DNA from 2 places in the Mesobacillus sp. ABV4_180 genome. Region 1 is predicted to be linked to the other one. Evidence: riboswitches for the same ligand, from Rfam matches in the RefSeq annotation. Region 1 holds a riboswitch; the other holds the start of a gene.

Region 1 (7,145 bases):
GAAATCTAAAGGGACGTCAAGTACGCTTGAAAATGTGCGCACTATCTGTCTTGCACTGCCCGAGGCAGTTGAGCATATTGACGGCTTTGGGCACAATACGTTTAAAATCAATGGGAAATCTTTCGTGATATCAGGAGAAGATGACAAAGGATTCAGCTTGTCGTTCAAGTCTGATCGCGAAACACAACAATTATTGCTGCAAAAAGAGCATTTTTATAAAGCCCCATACATAGGACATCATGGTTGGGTATCTATTCAAAATCCTGAAAGCGAAGTCTGGGATGAATTGACGGATTTAATCCAAGAAGCCTATTTACGAGCAGCACCGAAGCGTTTGGTTAAGAACTTTATCGAGCTCCGGAAATGATAGGCAGAAAATATTAGGCAGAAAATATTAGGCAGAAAATATTAGGCAGAAAATATTAGGCGAATTAATATCGTAAATTTAACAAGGTGAAAAACCCACAAAAAATTTTCTTTTGTGGGTTTTTTTGTTCACAAGAGTGCTTCTTATATGTCTGTAAACAGGACAAATAATTTAATCAAACGTTTGATTAAATTTATTTGCTATTTAGAAAAAACGATAATATCAGGATTTATTTCTTAGGCTGTTACGCCTGAAAAGGTCAGAAGTAAACGAGACAGACCGAGCTCTGTTAATCAACTAAACTATGAAAATCCTATTCATTGCCCAGCAGTTTTTCGAGATCTTTATCCACTATGAACACTTCAATTCTTTCCCCCAGTTTTGTACTGATATCACTATGGCTGGAAAGAACCTTGCATTTTGTATGTTGTTCCACAATTTCTTCAAAGTTCTTGCTGTACATTTCACGGAGGAGCTGGCGCATTTTCTTTACGAGCTTCTTCCCATCATCATGGCTGACTAAATGTTTTTCTTCAACGGTTAATACACCTTTGAAACGGGCGATCACCATATCATTGACAATATACGTTTTTGTTTCCTGTGGTCCTCTGCCAATCAGGTCTCTTTGCAATTTAATGAAAGCTTCACTCAAATCTGCTTCAAGCCTGCGTTTTTTTGAGCTCATTAAGAACTCCTCCTAAGCATGATATTTACAGAGTAATATTAATGAATCCCTGTAAAACCTGTCAATAAGAGTTTGAAAAAGGGAGCAAATCAAAAAGAAAGTGAGCAAATTAAAGATAACTTAAGGTAAATCTAATAATTTCGTCAAATTTTACGAAAAAACAGGTTATTTGCCCATTTACAAACTTTTCATCCAGGAGTAAAATTACCTCGAAATCACAAATTAAATAGTTCGGCCTAATCTCACTTGTGAGAACGGAGGACCCATTTTCTTGGGGTTAATTCTACGTATGTAGAAGGGATGAGATCACTCTTTCGCCATCCTACCCGTCAGCTAACTTCGTCGGCTAAAGCGAAGGAGGTCATAAGACCGCCTTATTCAGGGGGCTTTTTTCATAGCAATATGAAAAAAGCAGCTTGACTGTGTAATGTAGGTCTTTTTATTGTGCCTATTTTTGAAAAGGTTGCATGGATGACAGAATGCAAAGGAAGCAGCTATTCAGTTGTTTGCTGGGCGTTAGGTAGACCAATGTGTACTTTTTCTCCAATGGAAATTGAATGTTTCATTCAGTGTTATTTATCTGTCTCATTTTTTGAGAGATAGCTAGATTCAGCTGGGTGGCATCAATTTTGGGGAAGAAGGATGCATTGGTCTTTTTTTGTACCTTTTTTTAAGAAGGCATGGGATTAAGCGCATTAGATACGGAAGTGGACCTGATTAATTTGTGGATTTTATTAAGTGCTAATTTTGAAAAGGAGGAACAGGAAGTGAGCGGGGATGCGGATTTTAATAATGGACTGCTTGTATGCATTCCAAATTATGAAGTATTTCTGAGTGTTTGTGACCAGTTTGATGCAAATGATTCTATTGTGTATTTATCAGCGGATGAAAAGGTTAACCAGGAGCTGACGAGCAAAGGCATCAATAACATTATTCATTTAAAAGAGGAAGACATATTCGTGGACTTAAAACAAAGGTTTATGAAAGTCATTCTGCTGGAGGATCGCCTGGCTGATACATGCAGCCTATCAAAAGTAATCCAGACGAGTACCCTTGCTCCGATCATTGTTGTTACGAAAAACAAGATGTACCCTCAGAAATTATATGAATGCCTTGGTGTGAAACATGTCATTTATACAAACTGCAATAATATCGCTTTTTTAATCCATTAAGGAAATCAGGAGGGTTTAGGATGTTGGATGTTTTGATTGTAGGGTTATCCCTTGTACTTACTCTTATGATGGCTGGTCTGACGAGCTGGTCTTCCCGTATAGTTCACCAAGGAGATGAAATGGAATGATGACCTTATTATTGGGGGTTGTATCCCTCGTTGTGATTTATCTGCTTTATGTATTAGTGAATCCAGAGAAATTTTAACTTTCGGAGGTAAAAATAGTGTTCACGACCATTCTTTCAATCATCATCACGCTGCTGGCTGTCGCTCTTTTGGCGAAGCCAGCCGGAATCTATTTGGCAAAAGCTTTTGATTATAACGAAAGCGGCCTGGATAAAGTATTCGGCCCTTTTGAAAATCTGTTATTTAAGCTAGGAGGAATTAAGAAGGTAAGCCAGTCCTGGAAACAATATGCGCTGTCATTGGTGTTTGCGAATGCGTTCATGATTTTGCTGGTTTACCTGGTTTTCAGGCTGCAAGGTCATCTGCCGCTCAATCCAAGTGAAATAGCTGGAATGGACCCTACGCTCGCTTTCAATACGGCAGTAAGCTTCATGACAAATACGAACCTTCAGCACTATAGCGGTGAAAGCGGACTTTCCTATTTAGCGCAAATGATCGGAATTCTGTTCATGATGTTCGCTGCTCCAGGAACGGCACTGGCTGTACTAATGGCTTTTATCCGAGGTCTTTCAGGTAAAGAATTCGGAAATTTCTTTGTGGATTTAATCAGGGCGATTACGAGAGTGCTTTTGCCGATCGCATTTATCACGGGATTGCTTTTTGTTGCGATGGGAGTACCACAGACACTGGAGCCAACGATTACTGCCGAGACAATCGAGGGTGGTGAACAGCAAATAGCACGTGGCCCAGTAGGATCATTCCTGTCTATAAAAGAACTGGGGAACAACGGGGGAGGGTTTATGGGAGTTAACTCTGCACACCCATTTGAAAACCCGACGGCTCTCAGCAATTTCCTGCAAATCCTCTTGATGCTATTACTGCCAACAGCTACGCCATTTGCCTACGGAAGAATGGTTGGAAATGCCAAGCAGGGAAGAGTGTTGTTTGCTTCGATGTCCATGATGTTCATCGTCATTCTCGGAGTAACCTTAACTTCTGAATTCCAGGGAAACCCGGTTATCAATTCGATGGGAATCCAGCATGAGCAGGGCAGCATGGAGGGAAAAGAAGTCCGCTTTGGGACAGGGCAATCTGCTTTGTATGCTGTTGTTACGACAGCCTCTGAGACAGGTGCGGTTAACACAATGCATGACACAATGACCCCGATTGGCGGAATGATGCCTCTTGCAACGATGATGCTGAATACAGTCTTCGGTGGAGTAGGAGCAGGGTTCATTAACGTGATTATGTACGCAATCATCGCTGTCTTTCTATCTGGTTTGATGGTCGGCCGTACTCCTGAGTTTTTAGGCAAGAAAATTGAAGGGAAAGAAATGAAGCTAATTGCTGTTACGCTGCTGATGCAGCCATTGTTGATCCTGGGTGCTTCCGCCATTGCCTTTTTCACGCCATTAGGATATGAAGCGATTTCCAATCAGGGGTTCCATGGCATCAGTCAGGTAGTGTATGAATATACGTCCTCAGCGGCTAATAATGGATCAGGTTTTGAAGGATTAGGCGATGCAACGCCATTTTGGAACGTGTCTACAGGAATCGTCATGTATCTTGGGCGCTTCTTTGGTCTAGTGACAATGTTGGCTGTAGCTGGCTCGCTTGCTTCCAAAAAGCTAGTCCCAGAAACTGCGGGAACCTTCCGTACCGACACAGCATTATTTGGAACCATATTGCTTGGAACGATTTTTATCATAGGCGCACTTACCTTCTTTCCAACACTAGTATTGGGGCCGGTTGCAGAATATTTAACATTGTAGATGGGAGGGCTCATGATGGGCAGTCATGCACTTAAGAAAAAAACAAATGTTCGTGATGAAAATGAAAATAGTAAGCTTGAAAAATTATCAGATAAACGAACCAATTTGCCTCAAGATCATAACGAAAATAATAAGGATGGAAGTAAGAAAACAATGGATAGAGCGATTTTAACTCAGGCTTTAAAAGAATCTTTCATAAAACTCGATCCAAGGATCATGGTCAAAAACCCAATCATGTTTGTTGTGGAAATAGGTTTTTTCATTACATTGATCATGTCCTTTTCTCCTGGCATCTTCGGTAACAGTGGGGTAGAGCCATGGTTCAATATCACTGTTACGATGATTCTGCTATTCACAGTCCTGTTTGCAAACTTCGCCGAAGCACTGGCAGAAGGACGCGGGAAGGCGCAGGCAGACTCTCTGAAGAAATCGAAAAAAGACATTACGGCGAATCTAGTAAAACAAAACGGAAAAACCGAAAAAGTATCATCTGCCAATCTTAAAAAAGGCGACATTGTCATCGTCTCTAGAGGAGAGATGATCCCTGGGGATGGCGAAGTGATTGAAGGCTTGGCTTCAGTTGATGAATCCGCGATCACGGGGGAATCAGCTCCGGTCATTAAGGAAGCAGGCGGAGACTTTAACTCTGTTACAGGGGGAACAAAGGTCGTAAGTGATCAAATTAAAGTAAGAATCACGAGCGATCCAGGTGAGTCCTTCCTTGATCGAATGATTTCGCTCGTAGAAGGCGCAGAGCGGCAAAAAACGCCGAATGAAATTGCTTTGAATACAGTGTTAACGAGCTTAACCCTGATTTTCATGATTGTGGTTGTGACATTGCCATTTTTCACGAAATATTTAGGCTTTCAATTAGAAATCCCTGTCCTGATTTCATTGCTCGTCTGTTTGATTCCGACGACGATTGGAGGATTATTATCAGCAATCGGGATTGCCGGTATGGACCGAGTGACTCAATTCAATGTTTTGGCGATGTCAGGGAAAGCAGTAGAAGCTGCTGGTGACATCAATACGATCATTTTGGATAAAACAGGTACGATTACCTTTGGAAACAGGATGGCAAGTGACTTTATTCCAGTGGGAGATGCAGGGCAGGAAGAGTTAAGTTATTGGACGGGAGTTAGCTCCCTTAAGGACGAAACGCCTGAGGGCAGGTCAATCATTGAACTATTAAAGCAAAGAGGCTCAAAGATTGATGATCAACTTGCAGCAGGGGCAGCTTTTATCGAGTTCAAAGCTGAAACGAGGATGAGCGGGATGGATTTAGCAGACGACCGCCGAGTACGCAAAGGGGCCGTTGATGCAGTGAAAAGCTGGGTGAAGGCGCAAGGGGGAACAATCCCTCATGATCTGGACGAGGAAACAATGGCTATCTCAAAAGCTGGCGGAACACCATTGGCCGTTGCAGTCGACAATCACATTTATGGACTGATCTATCTAAAAGATACGGTCAAACCAGGAATGAAGGAACGATTTGACCAGCTTCGGAAAATGGGCATAAAAACTGTAATGTGTACGGGTGATAACCCATTGACCGCTGCAACGATCGCAAAGGAAGCTGGTGTGGATGAATTTATCGCAGAATGCAAACCGGAAGATAAAATAGAAGTTATTAAATATGAACAAAGCCAGGGAAAACTCGTTGCGATGACAGGAGATGGAACGAACGATGCCCCGGCGCTTGCACAGGCCGATGTAGGATTGGCGATGAACACGGGTACAACAGCTGCAAAGGAAGCAGCGAATATGGTTGACTTGGATTCAGATCCGACAAAGATTATTGAAGTTGTATCAATCGGGAAACAGCTGCTTATGACTCGCGGCGCACTGACGACTTTCAGTATTGCCAATGATGTTGCCAAATACTTTGCGATTATTCCGGCCATGTTCATGATTGCGATTCCTGAAATGGATGTACTGAATATTATGAGGCTGGACTCACCTGTGTCTGCGATCTTATCGGCTTTGATCTTTAATGCGATCATCATTCCATTGTTAATTCCATTAGCGATGAAGGGGGTTTCCTATAAGCCAATGAGTTCGGATGCCTTGCTGAAAAGGAACTTAACCATCTATGGACTAGGCGGTATCCTGGTGCCATTCATCGGAATCAAATTAATTGATATTGTGGTTGCACTATTCATTTAATGACAAATAATATTTAGAAAGCAGGTATACAAAATGGCAGAACAACAACGTCTGTTTGCTCCCATTATTAGAACGAGTCTAGTCATCATGGTATTTTGCGGACTGCTCTATCCACTGGCTTCAACTGGGGTTGCACAGGCAATCATGAACGATAAGGCAGATGGAAGCTTACTATATAATAAGGATAATAAAGTAATAGGTTCTGAGCTGATTGGCCAGACGTTCAAAGAACCAGGCTATTTCCATGGACGTGTATCAAGCATTGAAAATAATGGTGCCGGTTCTGGTTCAAATAACTATGCACCATCGAATAAGGATATGATCGATCGGACGAAACAGTCTTTGGCAGACTGGAAAAAGGAAAATCCAGCTGTGCCCATCAGTGAAGTTCCCGTCGACCTGATTACAAACTCTGGTTCTGGACTTGATCCTCACATCAGTCCGGAAGCAGCGATTACCCAGATTGACAGGGTTTCAGAAGCTACAGGAGTGAGCCGCGAAAAACTGGCTGAACTGGTGGAAAAGCATACCGAAGGAAAAGAACTGGGTTTGTTTGGAGAAAAACGAGTGAATGTTTTAAAGCTTAACCTTGAACTGAAGAAAGAACGATAGCATCAGCAGGCACTCGACTTGTTTTTAACATGGCGGGTGCCTCTTGGTGATTTTTTGAGGAGAGAGAATATGGAAGAAAACCATCCTTATTTTAGAAGGAAGACTCCTGAAGAAATTTTAGATGAGATTACTGCTTCCAAAAGGGGAAAGCTGAAGCTCTATGTTGGGGCAGCCCCGGGAGTAGGCAAATCGTATAAAATGCTTCAGGATGCTTTGGATTTAAGGAAAGAGGGAAAAGATGTTGTC
Region 2 (7,145 bases), 1.4 Mb from region 1:
TAATCGCAAGTTCATTTTACTGCTGACAAAAATCTCCCCGGTTAATTGACCGAGGAGATCCATTTCAAGTCTAAAAATATACGCTGGTTATTCACTGCAGCCATAATCTACTGAATCCAAAACCTCTTCACTACATTGCCATTTTCCTCCGTAAAACTAGTATCCTGTTTGCCGCCATTTTTAAGGATGGTCCGTTCCGAGGCGACATTGTCCGCATCGCAAACGACAAGTACCTTTTGTATGCCCAATTCGTTCGTCTTCTCCAGGGAAAAAGCAAGGATTTTCGTCGCATAGCCCTTCTGACGTTCACTTGGCCGGATTCCATAACCGATGTGGCCACCGGAATTCATAAGTCTTTCTGTAAGTGCATGCCTTATATTAACTGCTCCCAAAACCCGATTGCTTTCGTTAATTAGCCAGTATGTTGAATCCCTTACCCAGCCTTCAGGAATGTTTATACCGTTCTCGTTATTCATCAAAAATTGGACCATTCCAGGGAAATCAGATGGATCCTTTTCGATCACCCACGGAATCATATCCTCTCCGCTAGCCATCCACTCCTCATAAAATTCCAGGTATTCTTTTTCTAAATCTACTGTCGGCTTAACCAAATATACTTTTTCTCCCATTTCTTCATGCCCCTTTTGTAAAATTTATTCCTACTTTATCCGCCGCAAACATTCTATTTCACAGCCACCATTTTCGTTGTGGTACCAAAATCGTATCCAGTCCCAATTCTTCATTAAACCATTTTCTGAGCAACGTTTTCTTCACTAAGTATTCCGACGCAGAATGCGATACGCCGATTAGCGACATATTTGTTTCTGGCACATAATCCACCATTTGCTGGAATTTTTTCTTGCCATATTCGTTATCAATATGGCAATGAATCTCTCCGGTGATATAGGCCTGTGCTCCTCTTTGCTCTGCTTCCTTCATCCAGTCCACCTTGTCACCGCAGCCTGCAACAATCGCAATTTTCGTAATGCGTTCATGCTTCTTGCCTTCAAAATCCACATATGGAATATTGAAGATTTTCTCCAGTCTGGAAACAAGAAAGTCTGTGCTGGTTTCCTCTATTTCGCAAATAAATACCAGGTCAATCCCTTTGTACTCTGGCAAAAAACCATCAACTTTTTTAGCTCCTAATGCTTGCTGGATTGCAACACTAGTCCCCAGCTTTCTATGAAAATCCAATGGTTCATGTACCGTATAAACAGAAAGTTTTTTCTCTATGATTCCAGTAATATATTTTTCTTTAATTGGGACAAAGCCTTTCCCCCATTCGCCATTCGGATCACCGCATTCCATCAGCAAAGGATGATGCATAAATAGAAGATCACCTTCTATGCTATTTTCGATAAAATGCTCTAGCACCTCGTCTGTTGGAAACACAGCCAAGAATACTTTGCTTACCTCTGGAGCTCCTTTTATCATCAACCCATTGAAACGTACAGTAAATTCCTTTTCAAAGATACCTTTCCAATCAAAACCCGTCTCTTCATAGGCTGCCGGAAGAAATCTGCTGAACCCTGGATCCTTTCCAAACTCTTCGATTTCAAAAACTCGATTTAATTCACTCACAATGTGCACAAGCTTCAACATTACCACCCCATATCTAGTGTAGACTCTTTCCGATTTCTAACGTTAATTCAAGATTCTCTATTGGCAGCGAATAGCAGCTGAATTTCAAGCCCCCTCCGTCACCAGAACAATGTGATTCCTAGAAAAATTTCAAATGGAAACCAATATACATTTACAATTTTAAAATAATAATATAATATTTATGAATATTTTCCGCTTAATCTTACCGAAGAACGGGGGAACCAATTGGCGTCTTCTCGCCTGGGGTGAATTCAACCTGAAAGGGCTTTGCGTTTCCAAGTCCTAACCCGACAGCTAACCTCGTAAGCGACCAAAGGGAACAGTAGATCATAATCTTTGTGGTAAATGACACCCTAAGTGTCTTTTTTTACGGAGAAAAACAATCTTGTATCCCTTGCCAATTGCTATTACAGCATAGAATTTACAGAAGGTGAGGAAATCCATATGAAAAGAATCAGTTTGGCAGGACAAATATTTATCGGCCTGATTGTCGGTATCATCGTAGGTGCAGTATTTATTGGGAACCCAGCAGTTGCCTCCTACCTTCAGCCGATTGGAGATATTTTTCTCCGTTTAATTAAAATGATCGTCGTACCGATCGTTGTTGCAAGTATCATTGTTGCCGTTGCTGGTGTCGGCGACATTAAACAGTTGGGTAAAATCGGCGGTAAAACGCTCTTGTATTTTGAAATTATCACGACAATTGCCATCATTGTTGGTATCGTCGCAGCGAATTTATTCCAGCCAGGTGCTGGCGTTAATATGAGCGAACTGGATAAAACGGATATTGCCAGTTATGTAGATACAGCCGAAACACAAGAAACAAAGTCTATGATCACGACACTGGTAGAAATCGTCCCAACCAATCCAATTGCTGCTTTTGCAGAAGGCGATATGCTTGCGATCATCTTCTTTTCCCTTGTATTTGGTTTAGGGATTTCGGCGATCGGTGAAAAAGGAAAACCAGTTATAGCCTTTTTCCAGGGAACAGCTGACGCGATGTTTTATGCTACCAACCAAATCATGAAATTCGCACCATTTGGGGTATTTGCACTGATTGGTGTGACAGTTTCAAAATTCGGTCTTGCATCATTAATCCCGCTTGGCAAATTAGTCCTTACCGTTTATGGCACAATGGCTTTCTTCGTAATCGTCGTATTAGGCTTAGTAGCTAAAATGGCAGGTTACAATATTTTCAAATTGATTGTTACACTGAAAGATGAATTAATATTGGCATTCTCGACAGCGAGCTCCGAGACAGTATTGCCAAGAATCATGGATAAAATGGAGAAAGAAGGAGCACCAAAACACATCACTTCTTTCGTCATACCGACAGGCTACTCCTTTAACCTTGATGGTTCAACGCTATATCAAGCACTCGCAGCCATTTTTATCGCCCAGATGTACGGAATCGACATGAGCATTTCAGAACAGATATCACTAATGCTGGTGTTGATGGTTACTTCAAAAGGCATAGCCGGAGTCCCGGGTGTTTCATTCGTCGTTCTCCTGGCGACACTAGGTACTGTAGGATTGCCTGTTGAAGGTTTAGCATTCATTGCTGGGATTGACAGAATCCTTGATATGGGACGTACGGCTGTAAATGTAGTCGGGAACTCTCTGGCAGCCATTGTAATCGCCAAATGGGAAGGCGTCTTCAAACCAAATAGTCAATCAGCTTCATTGAATAAAGCTTCTTAAATTATATTGATATCCAACAGGATCACCTGTTGGATATTTTTTTGCTTTTTTTCTCAATGTTATGACTAAAATGCCAGCTTAAATGCAGCGAGTTGTTCTCCCCAAGGCGCAATTTCTGTTTCGACAAAACCAGCGTTCTTATATGTTTTTCGTGCCCCCTCATTTTCTGGATGATAGCCAATCATGATAGTCGGAATTCTATCTGTGTTCTCCCTTTTAATCTCTTCAATTATTAATTTCACAGCAGCGGCACCGATTCCCCTTCCCTGGCATGCCTGATCTACCATCAAACGGTATACCCAATAATTATTGTCATCCTGGTCAATACCGTACATGGCAAAGCCTATCATCTGATTACCTTCGTATATCCCGGAGGCGCTGAACTGTACAAGGAATTGAACTTCAGCAATCGAATATAGATTAGAGGCCATAAAGTGCTTTTGCTCATCCTTAACCTTTAACTGAATTGCATCCTCCCAGTTGTCCTTCGTAATAGGTCTTAAAGTCAGATCCATAAAATAATCCCATCCTTCTATAAAAATACCATTCTGAACCGATGATATTGTTGTTAACAACTAAATTTCATATATTTTAGCTAATTTTACCATCAGCAATAAAATTCTCAACCATCTTTTTAAATTTTTTAAAATAATTAAAAAATCCAAGTAACTTTTACAGTTATTATTTGTCTATGATTTTTGGAGAGAGGGGGATGTAATGTCGGATCCAAGAATCGAATTATACGAAACCTATAAAAATGCGATTTTTTTATACTTGTACCGGTCAACACTGAATCGGCATGTTGCTGAGGATCTTACACAGGATACTTTTTTAAAAGCTTTCCAAACACTAGCCAGTTTCCGTGGGGAATCCTCATTAAAGACCTGGCTTTTTAAAATTGCCAGAAATACTTTTATCAATTTCAGCAAGAGAAAACATAACAATATGGAGTTTCAATCTGATGAGCTTGATCAGCAATTTGTACAACAGCAAGATCTGTACAAAAACTCAGATGATCAGCACGAAATTGAGCTTACATTACTGATGCTTCCTGAAAACTACAGAACTTATATTATTTTGCGGGATGTCAATGACCTCTCCTATGAAGAGGTAGCCACAATCACAAACGAAACAATTGGCCAGGTAAAGGTTGGCTTGTATAGGGCACGGAAGAAATTCAGGGAAATCTACAATAAGATGGAGGATGGGGAATGAAATTGGAACATGATGTAGTCCAGGATCTTTATCCATTATATATAGAAAACGATTTAAGTCCTTCGGTAAAAGTTTCAGTGGATGAGCATTTGCAGGCTTGTGAAGCATGCAGGATTTTTTACGAAACCGGAGAAAGAAGCATTACAGTAGCTAACATGGATGAACCGAAAGTATCCAGCTCCCTGGATGATAAAATCATCTTAAAAATGAAGCTGAATCGATTAAGGCTTGTCACTGTGGTCCTCGCAACCATTATTTTTTCAATGGTCCTCACAGATTACGTGAAGGAACGCGAAAAAATGTTCATGGCCGTAGACAACTATTATGGCACGATCAGAAACTTTTCGGGAATGTTTGATGTTGTTAAAACCGAAGGACAGAGCCTTGAATTCCTTCAGGAAATGTTACATCAGTTGTTCGAAGAAAATATGACACTTGAGGAACATATAAATATTTTCGAAAGAAAAAATATTAACACAACTGCCTTCCATCTAAGCCTGAATACGCAAAGATTGAATTCCATGTTTGAAGTCTTGAAAATCCGTTATGACCAGGGCAGATGGACAGAAACAGACGAAGCAGCATTTCAATCTGTAAAGGATTATTTCATTGAACAGGAAAAAGTCATGAGAGTGGAATATAGAAAAACACATCATGGATATAGTTCATATCTCCACAACCTGGATGTAAAAACAATGGACCAGTTTTATGAAAAAATGAATCTCTTGAGTTACAGTTATACACGATTTCATAAATTGCCTGATCAAATGAAAATAATGAACGAGGCAGAATTGAAGAGCCTGATTGCCAATACTTTGGATATAGATAGAGATAAAATCAAATTAAAAAAGGAAAGTCCGATTAATGACTTATTTGTCTACCATTTTGATATCGGAGCGGGATTCGGTGGGACAATTGATGCAATCACAGGTCAAATCACGAATTATACCGGGAATACCGGAGCATTAAATGATGGTCCCCTCATAAGCGAGGAGGAAGCTGAGAGTAAGGCAAAAGAATATTTAACAAAAATCTATGGAGAAAACCTTAACCTTGAGCTGGTACCATCAGGGTTCAATTACAACTCTTTCTCAGATGATCCAAGACATAAAGTCTACAGCTTTAAAGCAGTCCCAAACTTTAAAGGGATAGCATTGTATTCTCCGCTGGAATCCGAAACCATCATCAACGTTAATGCCAGGAACGGCGAGCTTGAAAGCTTTGATCACAATCGTTATATCCCCTCCTTCGAAAAATTTGATCAAGTTGACCTTTCAGCAATACTAGAGAATAAGGGCAATAAACAGCCGGTCATCATTTATTCAGCACTGACAGGAAATTTCGAGCTTGTCTATATGGAGTCTGATTTGGATTACTACGAAGAAGGAAAATTCATTTCAGCGACAACTGGACTGCATGAGAAGATTTATATTGAAGAAAGATAAATTCGCACGAGACAGTAGGCAAACTCGAGAAATCTGAGGTTGTCAGCTGTCTTTTTTGTACATTACAATTATTTGTGTTTTCATACCCGGTTTGCTACATTTAAAATAAGGAGTCTTTAACCTACGAAGGCGTTGTTAACTAAACCGTTATTTTTTGAGGGGTGTACATAAAATGGAATCAACATTTTATCAAAAAGATGAAGTAACTGAGTTCATCAAAGCCAACAGGGATCTTTTTGAACAACAATTATTATCAGAGGCAGTTAACGTTGCATCAAAAATCAATGAAATCCTCCAAAAGGGAAATATCGACCTCTTAAAAAACGCTGAAAAGTTAGTCGTTTACATAGTGGAACAGCAAGAGGAGAACCTTGTTGCGTTTGCAGAGCAAGAAGGATTGGCATGGGCAGAGCATTCCCTGACCGTTGCATTTAAATTGGAATGGATACAGGCCATAAGAAGGACATTATGGCATTTCCTTAATCAATTCGACCGCTTGAATAACAGTTTTACTGACCGTGATGAATTCTTCCGTCTTGAGAAAAGGATCAACGACCAAGTCGATCAGTTCTTGAACACTTTTTTCTTAAGCTATACTAAATACAAGGATGAAATCCTGAACTCGCAAAGAAAGCTGGTTGAACACCTTTCAGTACCAATCATTCCAATCAGCAATTCTGTTGCTGTCCTGCCTTTGATCGGCATGATTGATGAATACAGAATGCGCATCATTGAAGAAAAAGTCCTCATGGATATTTCAAGGCTGAAAGTGCAGACATTGATCATGGACCTTTCAGGTGTCGCTGAAATGGAAATGAATGTGATTGATCATTTCCAAAAAGTTTTGACTGGAGTAACAATGATGGGCTCAAAGGCTGTTATCACGGGCATGAGGCCTGAACTTGTAAGAAGGATGATTCATGCCGGTATATCCTTTGAAGAAAAAGCAGAAACAAGAGGTACATTGCAGCAAACATTGAGATCTTATTTGGATAATGAAGTTTCGAAATAATATTACTAATAAAAGCCCCTTTGACTTCAAAGGGGCTTTTTCCAGGCTAATACATAAGGAATTTAAATCATCAGGATTTCACGAATGTCCTCTTCAGTTAGGGATGCAGAGGATTTTTCGTCGATTATTTCTTCAATCATATTTCTCTTCTTATCCTGAAGCTCGTT

What was found. Region 1 has a riboswitch for cyclic di-AMP ahead of ACXAEA_RS21860 (hypothetical protein). Riboswitches for the same ligand answer to the same signal wherever they lie in the genome.
Region 2: linked by a shared signal. The riboswitch ahead of ACXAEA_RS14865 (cation:dicarboxylate symporter family transporter) and the one ahead of ACXAEA_RS21860 (hypothetical protein) in region 1 are both predicted to bind cyclic di-AMP.

What each region holds. Positions count from the first base shown of each region.
Region 1 is NZ_JBSWTJ010000001.1:4,294,834-4,301,978, reverse strand. It holds gene ACXAEA_RS21870 (MmcQ/YjbR family DNA-binding protein) at 1-367, shown strand, start outside; gene ACXAEA_RS21865 (Na-translocating system protein MpsC family protein) at 681-1,052, opposite strand; cyclic di-AMP (ydaO/yuaA leader) riboswitch at 1,276-1,415, shown strand; gene ACXAEA_RS21860 (hypothetical protein) at 1,820-2,224, shown strand; gene ACXAEA_RS21855 (potassium-transporting ATPase subunit F) at 2,349-2,429, shown strand; gene kdpA (potassium-transporting ATPase subunit KdpA) at 2,460-4,121, shown strand; gene kdpB (potassium-transporting ATPase subunit KdpB) at 4,275-6,287, shown strand; gene kdpC (potassium-transporting ATPase subunit KdpC) at 6,321-6,899, shown strand; gene kdpDN (KdpD-like non-kinase potassium sensor) at 6,969-7,145, shown strand, end outside.
Region 2 is NZ_JBSWTJ010000001.1:2,880,526-2,887,670, forward strand. It holds gene ACXAEA_RS14855 (GNAT family N-acetyltransferase) at 108-629, opposite strand; gene ACXAEA_RS14860 (Nif3-like dinuclear metal center hexameric protein) at 688-1,605, opposite strand; cyclic di-AMP (ydaO/yuaA leader) riboswitch at 1,789-1,930, shown strand; gene ACXAEA_RS14865 (cation:dicarboxylate symporter family transporter) at 2,050-3,306, shown strand; gene ACXAEA_RS14870 (GNAT family N-acetyltransferase) at 3,372-3,821, opposite strand; gene ACXAEA_RS14875 (RNA polymerase sigma factor) at 4,024-4,521, shown strand; gene ACXAEA_RS14880 (zf-HC2 domain-containing protein) at 4,518-5,966, shown strand; gene ACXAEA_RS14885 (STAS domain-containing protein) at 6,139-6,978, shown strand; gene ACXAEA_RS14890 (DEAD/DEAH box helicase) at 7,041-7,145, opposite strand, start outside.